3 regions of the Rhizobium sp. BK060 genome follow, and region 1 is predicted to be linked to each of the others. Evidence: riboswitches for the same ligand, from Rfam matches in the RefSeq annotation. Region 1 holds a riboswitch; each other region holds the start of a gene.
What was found. A riboswitch is a leader RNA that binds a small molecule or an ion and turns the genes downstream of it on or off. The one in region 1 is predicted to bind thiamine pyrophosphate.
Positions count from the first base shown of each region.

Region 2: linked by a shared signal. The riboswitch ahead of thiB (thiamine ABC transporter substrate binding subunit) and the one ahead of thiC (phosphomethylpyrimidine synthase ThiC) in region 1 are both predicted to bind thiamine pyrophosphate.
Region 3: linked by a shared signal. The riboswitch ahead of thiM (hydroxyethylthiazole kinase) and the one ahead of thiC (phosphomethylpyrimidine synthase ThiC) in region 1 are both predicted to bind thiamine pyrophosphate.

Region 1 is NZ_JACHYW010000008.1:207,811-211,687, forward strand. Features, by position in the region: gene FHT71_RS11600 (four-carbon acid sugar kinase family protein) at 1-782, shown strand, start outside; gene FHT71_RS11605 (FadR/GntR family transcriptional regulator) at 808-1,572, shown strand; TPP riboswitch at 1,621-1,732, shown strand; gene thiC (phosphomethylpyrimidine synthase ThiC) at 1,825-3,651, shown strand; gene thiO (glycine oxidase ThiO) at 3,653-3,877, shown strand, end outside.
Region 2 is NZ_JACHYW010000009.1:211,181-215,057, forward strand. Features, by position in the region: gene FHT71_RS12675 (MDR family MFS transporter) at 1-1,212, shown strand, start outside; TPP riboswitch at 1,273-1,384, shown strand; gene thiB (thiamine ABC transporter substrate binding subunit) at 1,429-2,451, shown strand; gene thiP (thiamine/thiamine pyrophosphate ABC transporter permease ThiP) at 2,451-3,877, shown strand, end outside.
Region 3 is NZ_JACHYW010000007.1:69,337-73,213, forward strand. Features, by position in the region: gene FHT71_RS09680 (LysR family transcriptional regulator) at 1-87, opposite strand, end outside; gene FHT71_RS09685 (MFS transporter) at 207-1,607, shown strand; TPP riboswitch at 1,702-1,798, shown strand; gene thiM (hydroxyethylthiazole kinase) at 1,849-2,652, shown strand; gene thiE (thiamine phosphate synthase) at 2,649-3,284, shown strand; gene thiD (bifunctional hydroxymethylpyrimidine kinase/phosphomethylpyrimidine kinase) at 3,281-3,877, shown strand, end outside.

The DNA of each region.
Region 1 (3,877 bases):
TTGCGGCAGAAAGCGAAGCTTTGACTGCCGTCTTCGGTCACGAGGCAATCGTGGTGGCACCAGCCATTCCCGATCAAGAGCGTTTGACCCGCAACGGTCACGTCGTCGGTCGTGGTGTCGACAAGCCGCTACCGATTGTCGAACTTTTCGAGGCAAATAACGGCCAAGTGATCGTCCGCGATGCTGAAACGCACAGCGATCTCGACCGGGTGGTTGGCGCTTACGACTGGAAGACGACCCTTGCCGTCGGCGCCCGCGGTATCGGAGCTGCACTTGCCCGCAAGATCGGCCAACCGAACAGGGCAAGCAAACCTTTTGCCGCATCGAGCCGGACTGTCTTCGCTTTCGGCTCCCGCGATCCGATCACGACAGAGCAGATGACCAAGTTGCAAGTTTCCGGCGCTTTGACGTCAACCATCGATGCGCCCATGGGAGCGTTGACGTACGAGGAACGATTTGGCCTACCAATACTTTTGCGGTGCACGGGCGAAATCACCGGCGAAGCTGCAGCAGTTGCCGACCGCTTCGCGAAAGGCGTAAAATCGGTCATAGAGATGATGCGCCCGGAAATGCTGGTGGTCGGCGGCGGCGATACGGCGTTGGCAGTGTTTCACGCACTCGGAATTCGAGTCCTGAGGCCACAGGGCGAAATCGAGGCGGGTATTCCCTGGTTTGACGTCGTAACGTCAGATGGCCTGCGTTTCCGATGCGCGGTTAAGTCCGGGGGCTTCGGTAGTTCTGATAGTTTGGTAAGACTGATTGCACAGAATCAGGCGGCATAAGACAATGCCGGCGGGGAGAATGAAAGTGGACGAAGCAAACGGTGTATCGGCGAATGCGCAAGCGGCGCCTGCGGCTAAGCCGGAGCGCGGCAAGGCCGTCAAGCTGGTCGATCGGGTCTTCGACCAATTGCAGGAGCGTATTCGCTCGGGAAACTATCCGCCAGATTCACGCCTGCCTGGTGAGCACGAGCTTGCATCGATGCTTGGTGTCTCGCGCCCCATCGTGCGCGACGCGTTGGCACGGTTGCGCGATCAGGGGATCGTCTATGCCAGGCAAGGAGCCGGTACCTTTGTCAGCGCCCACGGCTCACCAACGGCGCAGCTTTCCTATTCGCCGGTCAAGACGATCGCCGACATCCAGCGCTGCTATGAGTTTCGCCTGACGATCGAGCCCGCGGCCGCCTACTTTGCCGCCAAGCGCCGTGACGAGGCGGCGATTCAGAAGATTGCCGCAGCGCTAGCCGATCTGCGTGAGGCAACCAGCCACCAGCTTCATCGCACCGACGCCGACTTCACGTTCCATCGTGCGGTCACGGAAGCTGCCAACAATCACTACTACACGGCCTCGATCGATGCCCTGAAGGCGCATATCGCGGTCGGCATGCACCTTCACGGCCTATCGCTCCTTGGTCCGCGTCAAGGCCTTGAGCAAGTCTATGAGGAGCACAACAAGATTTACCTCGCTATCGTCGAAGGCCGCGCGGAAGATGCGCGGGCGCTGATGAAGGCGCATCTCGAGGGGTCGCAGAGCCGCCTCTTCGAAGGCCGTGCGCTGGACCTTTCGATGTAGGCTGCGGCAGTCGGCTTGACAGCTCGGCTGCTCTGGCTCTAACCTTTTCACATTCACCAGGGGGGTCCCGGCAGGGGGCTGAGATACTGCTATCGTGCGCAGTGACCCGTTGAACCTGATCCAGTTCATACTGGCGTAGGGACGGTGCAAGCGCTCGAAGGCATTGGATTCTCGCGTGGAATCCGTGTCGGCGTCTTTTCATCATTCCGGCTGAGGACTGGGTCTCCAAACCTAAAACTTGGAGCCTCAACCATGAATATTGCCGCAAAGAACATCACCCCGGCCGTTACGACAGGCCCATTGCCGGCCTCTCGGAAAATCTACATTCCGGGGGAAATTCACGCCGACATCCGCGTGCCGATGCGCGAAATCACCGTCCACCCGACATCAGGGGAACCGCCGGTCACGGTCTATGATTCCTCAGGCATCTATACGGTCGAAGGTGCTGACATCAGCATCGAGCAAGGGCTTCCGGAACCGCGTCGCAATTGGGTCCTCGCTCGCGGCGATGTCGAAGCCTATCAGGGCCGCCAGGTGCGCCCTGAGGATAACGGCTTTGCCAGTGGCGAACGGCTGACGCCGGAATTTCCTGCCAAGCGCCAGCCGCTCCGCGCAAAGGACGGCAAGGCCGTCACCCAGCTCGCCTATGCCCGCGCCGGCATCATCACGCCCGAGATGGAGTTCATCGCGATCCGCGAAAATCTCGGCCGCAAGGCACAGGCGGAAGCCATCACGCGCGATGGCGAGAGCTTCGGCGCTCGGATTCCGGATTACGTCACCCCGGAATTCGTCCGGCAGGAAGTGGCTGCCGGTCGTGCGATCATTCCCGCCAACATCAATCACCCCGAATCCGAACCGATGATCATCGGCCGGAACTTTCTGGTGAAGATCAACGCCAATATCGGCAACTCCGCCGTCACCTCTTCCATGGCCGAAGAGGTCGAGAAGATGGTCTGGGCGGCACGCTGGGGCGCCGATACCGTCATGGATCTTTCCACCGGCCGCAACATCCACAACATTCGCGAATGGATCATTCGCAACTCTCCACTGCCGATCGGCACCGTTCCCCTCTATCAGGCACTGGAGAAGGTCGAGGGCATTGCCGAGAACCTGACCTGGGAAGTCTATCGAGACACCCTCATCGAACAGGCGGAGCAGGGCGTCGACTACTTCACGATCCATGCCGGGGTGCGGCTTCACTACATCCCGCTGACCGTCAACCGCGTCACCGGCATCGTCTCGCGTGGCGGCTCGATCATGGCCAAGTGGTGTCTTCATCACCACCGCGAGAGCTTCCTCTATGAGCACTTCGAGGAAATCTGCGACATCTGCCGCGCCTATGACGTCTCGTTCTCGCTCGGCGACGGCCTGCGTCCGGGTTCAATTGCCGATGCCAACGACGCCGCGCAATTCGCCGAACTGGAAACCCTCGGCGAACTGACGAAGATCGCCTGGGCTAAGGACTGCCAGGTGATGATCGAAGGCCCCGGCCACGTGCCGATGCACAAGATCAAGGAAAACATGGATAAGCAGCTCGCCGTTTGCGGCGAAGCACCGTTTTATACGCTGGGGCCGCTGACCACCGACATCGCACCGGGCTACGATCACATCACCTCCGGCATCGGTGCTGCTATGATCGGCTGGTTCGGGACGGCGATGCTCTGCTACGTCACCCCGAAGGAGCACCTGGGTCTCCCCGACCGCAACGACGTCAAAACCGGTGTCATCACCTACAAGATCGCCGCTCATGCCGCCGATCTCGCCAAGGGACACCCGGCAGCTCAATTGCGCGACGACGCACTGTCGCGCGCCCGCTTCGAATTCCGCTGGGAGGATCAGTTCAACCTGTCGCTGGATCCCGAGACAGCCCGCAGCTTCCACGACGAGACACTGCCGAAGGAAGCGCACAAGGTGGCGCACTTCTGCTCCATGTGCGGCCCGAAGTTCTGCTCGATGCGGATCTCGCACGACATCCGCGCCGAGGCGCAGAAGGAAGGGCTCGACGCCATGGCGGCGAAATACCGCGAGGGCGGCGATCTCTATATGCCGATCGACGCCACCCAAGGGTCGCGTGACTGAGATGCATGTCCTAGTCAAAGGGGCCGGCGTTGCCGGCCTCGCGGTCGCGCACGAACTCAGTCTTCGTGGTGTCGACGTCACCGTTGCGGATCCAAGCTCTAGCCAAGCAGCCTCCTGGCTCGCGGGCGGCATGCTCGCGCCCTGGTGTGAGCGTGAAAGCGGGGACGAAGCCGTCTTGCTGCGCGGCCGCGATGCCATCGACCGGTGGGACACGATGCTGTCGGGC
Region 2 (3,877 bases), on a different contig from region 1:
ACGCTGATTGCAGCCCGCGTGTTGCAGGGGCTTGGCGGAGGCGGCATCATGGTATCGATCTTCGCCGTTAACGCCGACCTGTTCGAGCCTCGCGAACGTGCGCGGTACCAAAGCTATTCCAGCCTTGTGCTGATGGCATCCGGTGCGATCGGGCCTGTCCTCGGTGGTGCGATGAGCGATCTCTTCGGCTGGCGGTCGATCTTCCTCGTCAACGTTCCGATTGGCTTCGTCGTGCTTGTCGGTCTGGTGCTCATGCTGCCTTACCGGAAGCCGAACCGCCGTCCGAAGATCGACTATGCCGGAGCCTTGCTGCTCGCCTGGACGACGGCGAGCTTCGTGCTGGCTGCCGATGGCGCTCAGCTCTTCGGTTCGCTGGTGGCCCCGCAGAACCTTGTCATCATGGCACTCGGCGTTGCTGCAGTCATCGGATGGATTCGCGTCGAGCGCCGCGCCGCCGAGCCAATTGTTCCGCTGTCGCTGTTCCGCAATTCCACGTTCAGCCTGTTGCTTGTTATGTCGATCATGAGCGGCGCGATCGGCATCGGCATGGTCAATTATTTCGCGCTGTTCCTGCAGACGACGACTGGTCTTTCACCCTCGGCGGCCGGCGCGTTCTTCATTCTTTTGACCGGCGGCATCGTTTGCGGGTCGCTTTCTGCGGGCCGTATCATCTCCATCACCGGGCGCTACAAGCCGTTTGCCGTAGCAAGCCTGACCTGCAGTGCCATCGCATTCGTGCTGCTCACTCAGGTTCATGCGGGAACGCCGGTCCTGCTGATCGGAGCAGTGATGGCCCTCCACGGCTTCGGCGTCGGCCTTGCGCAACAGGTGCCGGTCATCGGCGTTCAGAATGCGGCTCCAGCGCGCGACGTCGGCGCCGCAACGGGATCGGTGACGCTGTCGCGCATGGGCGGCGCATCGATTGCTATCTCGATTTACGGCGCGATCGTTGGCTCACAGCTCGGCAAGACGGGACTGTCCATTCCCGGCGTAACTGACATCGAGCAGCTGACGCCGAAAATGCTGGTGGCTTTGCCGGAGTCGACACGTCAGGCGGTGGCCGACGCCTATGCCAATGCGTTCACACCGCTTTTCATGGCGTCCTGCGCGATCGCGCTCATTGGCCTTTGCGCCGCCTTGATGCTGAAACCGACGCAGCTGCCGCGCGCGGCCGAGGTGCGGCCGGCAGCCAGCACCGAAGCAGCGGAATAAATGCCAGTGGCGGGCTAAGGCCGCCACTTGCAAGACACCAAGCGTGGCGATACATCTGCAAACGCTCTAACGGGGTGCCCGTGCCCATTCGGTGCGCGGCTGAGAGGCTGAAAGCCAACCCGCGGAACCTGATCCGGCTAACACCGGCGGAGGGATTAGACGCGTGACATCTGGCACCGCCCTTTTCCCCTTCAAGCAAACCAGAGGAGAGGTGCCATGTTCAAATTCACAAGCTGTTTGCTGTTTGCCACGGCCTTTGTCGCGACTGTCGGCCTTGCCGGCCCAGGCGCGCGGGCGGCAGACAAGACGCTCACCGTATACACCTATGAGAGCTTCACATCGGAATGGGGTCCGGGGCCGAAGGTCAAGGAAGCATTCGAGAAGACCTGCGGCTGCAGCGTCAATTTCGTCAGTGTGGCTGATGGCGTGGCGCTGTTGTCGCGCCTCAAGCTCGAAGGCACTGGTACGAAGGCAGATGTCGTGCTCGGCCTGGACACGAACCTGACCACGGAAGCGAAGGCAACCGGCCTGTTCGATGCGAGTGGTGTCGACGTCAGTGCACTCAAAGTGCCCGGGGACTACAAGGACGATGTATTCGTGCCCTATGATTATGGCCACTTCGCCGTCATCTACGACACCCGGACGATCAAAAATCCGCCGCAGAGCATGAAGGATCTGGTCGAAGGAGACCCTTCGCAAAAGATCGTCATTGAGGACCCGCGCACCTCGACACCCGGGCTCGGTCTCTTGCTGTGGGTAAAGTCCGTCTACGGCGATAAGGCGCCTGAGGCTTGGGCAAAACTCAAAAAGCGGGTGTTGACGGTAACGCCCGGCTGGTCCGAGGCTTATGGACTTTTCACCAAGGGTGAGGCGCCGATGGTGTTCTCCTACACGACCTCGCCTGCCTACCACATGGTTGCGGAAAATACGGACCGCTATCAGGCGGCTGCATTCTCAGAGGGCCACTACATACAGATCGAAGTGGCGGGCCTGCTTAAGAATGCGCCGGACAAAGAGCTTGCGCGCGATTTCCTGAAATTCATGGTGACGCCGGGCTTCCAGGATACCATTCCGACCAACAACTGGATGATGCCGGTTTCGGCGACGTCGCAACCGCTGCCCGATGCGTTCGGCAAGCTCGTGAATCCGTCAAAGACCTTTCTGATGAGCTCGGAGGAAGTCGCGGAGAACCGCAAAGCCTGGATCGATGAGTGGCTGGCTGCCATGAGCATGAATTGATGCTTTTGACCAAGGCGGAGATGCGGCGGGTGATGTTGGGCGGGGCGCTAAGCCTTGCCGGCATTGCCGTTTTCGTCGGCCTTGCGGTCTTCGCCTTGCTTCTCTCGAGCGGTGCTTCGTCCATTCTGGCGGCGGTGCTTGAACCGTACATCCTGCGGGTCCTGCGTTTCACCTTGCTGCAGGCCTTGCTCTCGACGCTGCTATCGATCGCTTTTGCGATTCCCGTCGCTCAGGCCTTGGCGCGCCAGCAGCATTTCCCCGGACGCATGTGGATCATTCGGCTGATGGCTGTGCCGATGGGCCTGCCTGTTCTGATCGGGGCGCTCGGGTTGGTCGGTATCTGGGGGCGGCAGGGCCTTATGAACGCGCTGCTGCTCAAGCTCGGCATGGCGGAACCGATCAGCATCTACGGGCTTTCCGGGATCCTGTTGGCGCATATCTTCTTTAACATGCCGCTGGCTTGCCGCTTGATGCTGGCGGCATTAGAGCGCGTGCCAGCGGAATACTGGTTGATGGCGAGTGGTCTCGGCATGCGGCCTGGCTCGATTTTCCGCTTCATTGAATGGCCGGTTCTGCGTTCGGTCATTCCCGGTATCGCCGGTCTGATCTTCATGCTGTGCGCCACGAGTTTCACGCTGGTGCTGACGCTGGGTGGTGGGCCAGCCGCGACGACCGTCGAGGTTGCCATCTATCAATCGCTGCGTTTTGATTTCGACCCTGGCCGGGCCGTCGTTCTTTCCCTACTGCAAATTGTCCTTACATCGGTGATCCTTGGGGCGCTGTCGTTTCTTCCTGCGCCTGGGGATGAGGGGATGACGGCCGGCAAGGCTCTCAGGCGGCCGGATGGCGGGTTGCCGGGTGCACGGCTTGCGGATGGCGGCGTCCTACTGCTCGCCGCCCTGTTCCTCGGTCTACCTTTGATGTCGGTGCTTCTGGCTGGCCTTCGGTCTGATCTCATGAAGCTCCTGCGCGAACGCATCTTCTGGCAGTCGGCTGCAACCAGCCTTGCCATTTCGATCTCTGCGGCCATCCTCGCCTTGCTGATCTCGATGACGTTGGTGAGTGCGCGCCGGGCGGCGCTTCTCCGGCGCTCCGGGGCTACGGGCGCAGGAGCGTTCTTTGCCGCCATGGGTGGCGCGTCGTCATTGGTGTTGCTCGTGCCGCCGATCGTCCTTGCGACGGGCTGGTTCCTTGCGCTGAGAGGTTTCGGCGACGTGAGCGCCGTCGCTCCGCTGCTGATTGTCGCCATCAACGCCTTGATGTCTTTGCCCTTTGTGATGCGTGTCCTCGAGCCGGCGTTCATCGTTCATAAGCGCCGCACACAAAAACTTGCGGCGAGCCTCGGTATCATGGGTTGGGTGCAACTACGTCTGATCGATATGCCAGCCCTGTTCAAGCCGGTGCTCACGGCATTTTCGTTTGCAAT
Region 3 (3,877 bases), on a different contig from region 1:
ACGAGAGACATTGCGCTCCTGCATCAATACCGAGAAGGCCAGCAGGAGATTGAGGTCTATCTTTCGGAGGATCGCATCATTCATCATTCTCAGTAATACCTGGCATGGTTACTATCAATTTGCAATAGGTTCAGTAGGTGTACATTTTCTCGTTCCCTGACGCTCAATCTTCCTCCCATGGCGTCGGCAGAAAGGAACGATCATTCATGACCAACTCCCGTTCTCCAGGTACAGCGAGCGTAGCATTGCTGCTGCTCTGCGCTGCCAACTTTCTCGATGCAATGGACGTATCCACGATTGGCGTCGCGCTTCCGGCGATCCAGGCCGAGCTCGGCATGAAAGCGACATCCCTCCAATGGGCGGTCAGCGCCTACGTGCTTGGCTATGGCGGGTTCCTGCTGCTGGGCGGGCGCGTCGCGGACGTCTTCGGCCACCGTCGCGTCTTCCTCTGGTCGCTCGGCATATTCGCTGCCGCCAGTATTGCGGGCGGTTTTGTCGATAGCGGCCCGACTTTGATTGCCGCTCGCTTGATAAAGGGCATTGCCGCGGCGTTCACAGCACCGGCTGCCCTTGCCCTGCTCCTGTCGGTGTTCGGCGAAGGGGCAGCCCGTGCGAAAGCGCTTGGCGTCTTTGCCTCTACCGGCGCGACCGGCTTCGTCCTCGGCATGGTGCTCGGTGGGGCCGCGACCGTTTTCAGCTGGCGGGCAACGCTTGTCATGGGCGCGCCTGTCGCCGTCATCGCGCTGGCGATTGCTCCCTTCGTCCTGCCAGCGGATCAACGTCGCAGCGGGCCGCGTGCGACGTTCGACTGGGCAGGCGCAATGACGATCACGCCTGGACTTTTGCTTTTCGTCTTTGGCATTACCAATGCTGCGGCCGAGGGCTGGCAGGCAGTGCCAACCTGGGGAGCACTGGTGGCGGCCACCGCTTTGATCGGTCTCTTCCTCATCGTCGAATCTCGCCATTCTGATCCGATGGTACCGCTTGCGATATTCCGGCGGGCAAAGCTTTCCCACGCCAATGCCATTGCCGCGCTGTTCCAGGGCGTCTATGTCGGCTTCCAGTTTATCGCGACCCTCTACTATCAGACCGTGGTCGGCTGGTCGGCCTTTGCGACCGGCTTCTCCTTTGCCTTCGGCGGCGTCTGCGTCATGTTCCTGGCGCCACGTTTTGCCACGATCGCGCAAAATCGCGGTACGACCGGGCTGATGACACTCGGCGTAGCGCTGCAGGCCATAAGCTATATCTTCTGGATCCTGAGTGTCGGCCACATCAACCCCATCTTGCTGGTTGCGCTGTCGCAGATCCCGCTCGGTGTGGGTTATGCCATGACCTACCCCTCCGTGCAGGTTGCCGCCCTCTCCGACGTTGGCGAAGACCAATCCGGGCTTGCATCCGGGCTGTTGTTCGCGTCCTTCCAGATTGGTGGCGGTATCGTCCTTGCGGCAGCTTCGGCGATCTTCGGTGCGGCCTCCGGTTTTGGCTGGGATCCGTATTTTGCCGGCATCACATTTGTCGCCGTCCTCTCGGTCCTCGTCACACTTGCTGCGGCACTCGGCCCGAGATCGTCTCTTATCGACCGGAGCATCTATCAGGCAGCGGAATAGTCCCTGACCACGTCGCACGCGACGTCGCCGGGTTCTTGCCCGGCGGTGTCCATTTTATGGATGACAGATGCGTGCTTCTCTGCCACAACAAGCCAATGAGAGACAGGGGCGCCCTCCTGATGGTGGGCTGAGAAGCACCCTTTGAACCTGAACCGGATAATGCCGGCGGAGGGAGTCGCTCGGGACTTCCAGCTTCCCGCGCAAGTCCTCGCGCCTTTCCTCCCCGATTGAAAGGCGCACCATGCCAGACCAAACCTCACCGGGAACGTTGCTGAGCCACTTGCGCGCGCGACCGCCACTCGTCCATTGCATTACCAACTTCGTTGCCATGAACATCGCGGCCAATGTGCTCCTGGCGGCTGGTGCTTCTCCCGCCATGGTGCATGCGCAAGAAGAGGCTGGCGAATTTGCCGCGATCGCTGGCGCGCTGACAATCAATATCGGTACACTTTCGTCAGGCTGGCTGCGCGGCATGGAGACGGCCGCCATCGCGGCCGGTCAGTCTGGAAAACCATGGGTTCTCGATCCGGTCGCCCATTATGCCACGGGGTTTCGTCGTGCTGCTGTGGACCGGCTGCTGGAGCTCGGCCCCGCCGTCATTCGCGGCAATGCCTCCGAAATCATCGCGCTTGCCGGCGGCGCAAGCCGTGGCCAGGGCGTGGACAGCCGCGACGGTGTCGAGCAGGCCGAGGAATCCGCACGCCTGCTCGCAAGGGTGCACGGAGCGACCGTCGCAGTGACCGGCGTTGTTGATTTCGTCACCAACGGCGAACGGGCGGCGCGCATCGAGGGGGGCTCGGCGTTGATGCCTCAGGTGACCGCGCTTGGGTGTTCGCTGACCTGCCTTGTGGGCGCCTTCGTGGCGGTTCGGCCCGACGCACCCTTCGAGGCAACGGTTGCGGCACTCGCGACCTTTGCTGTTGCCGGTGAAACGGCGGCCAGCAAGGCGGACGGCCCGAGCTCGTTTTCCTGGCGGTTCCTCGACGCGCTTGCAGGGCTCGACGCCTCACTTCTCGATCGCCACGCACGGCTGCGCTGTGCATGAAGAACATCGATCTTTCACTTTACCTCGTCCTCGATCCCGACCTTTGCGCCCGCCTAGGCATGGTGGAGACGGCGCGGGCGGCAGTCGCGGGCGGAGCGACGGTTGTGCAACTGCGCAACAAGCAAGCGGATACGGCCCGGATGATCGAGACCGGGCGGGCGCTCAAGGCGGCTTTCTTTGGCACCAGTGCGCGGCTCATCGTCAACGATGACGTCGAGGCCGCGGTCGCAATTGGTGCCGACGGTCTTCACATTGGGCAACAGGACATGGATGCACCCACTGCCCGCGCACGGATTGGGCACGACATGATCCTTGGGCTCTCGGTCGAGACCGAGGCGCTGGCCGCGGCGGTCGATCCGGCAATCGTGGATTATGCCGGCATCGGCCCGGTGTTTGCGACGCCGACAAAGGCGGACCACAAACAGCCGATTGGTTTTGCCGGGCTCGCGCGTCTGGTGCGGATCTGTCGCGTTCCCGCCGTCGCGATCGGCGGCTTGAAGGCGGATCATGTCGGAGCTGTCTTCGCGGCTGGCGCTGACGGTCTTGCGGTCGTCTCCGCGATCTGCGGCACCCCTGACCCAGAGGCTGCCACCCGCGACATCGCTGAAAACATTCGAAAGGTTCACGGATGATCCGCAACGTTCTTTCCATCGCCGGCTCCGATCCCTCGGGCGGCGCCGGAATCCAGGCCGATTTGAAGGCGTTCTCTGCCCGTGGCGTCTACGGCATGGCAGTTTTAACCGCGCTGACCGCGCAAAACAGCCAGGGTGTTTCCGGTGTCCATCTGGTTCCTGCCGCTTTCGTTGCCGACCAGATCAAGGCGGTCTTTGCCGATGTGCGCGTTGACGCGATCAAAATCGGTATGATTGCGAACGCCGAAATCGCCGGCGCCGTCGCCGATGCAATCGAACCGCACAAAGGTATACCGATCGTGCTTGATCCGGTGATGGTCGCCAAGGGTGGCGCCTCCCTCCTTGATCTGTCGGCGGTCGAAGTCCTTACTCGGCGCCTGCTGCCGCTTGCGACGCTGCTGACCCCCAACCTGCCCGAAGCTGCGGCACTCCTGCATGGACCTACGGCTGAGAGTCGTGCGGAAATGGCTGATCAGGCGCAAAGCCTGCGTGCATTGGGCCCGCAGGCCGTGTTGATCAAGGGTGGCCATCTGCCTGGGCAGGAGAGCCCTGATGTCCTGGCCACAGCCTCGAGGTTGAGCTGGTTCGAAGCG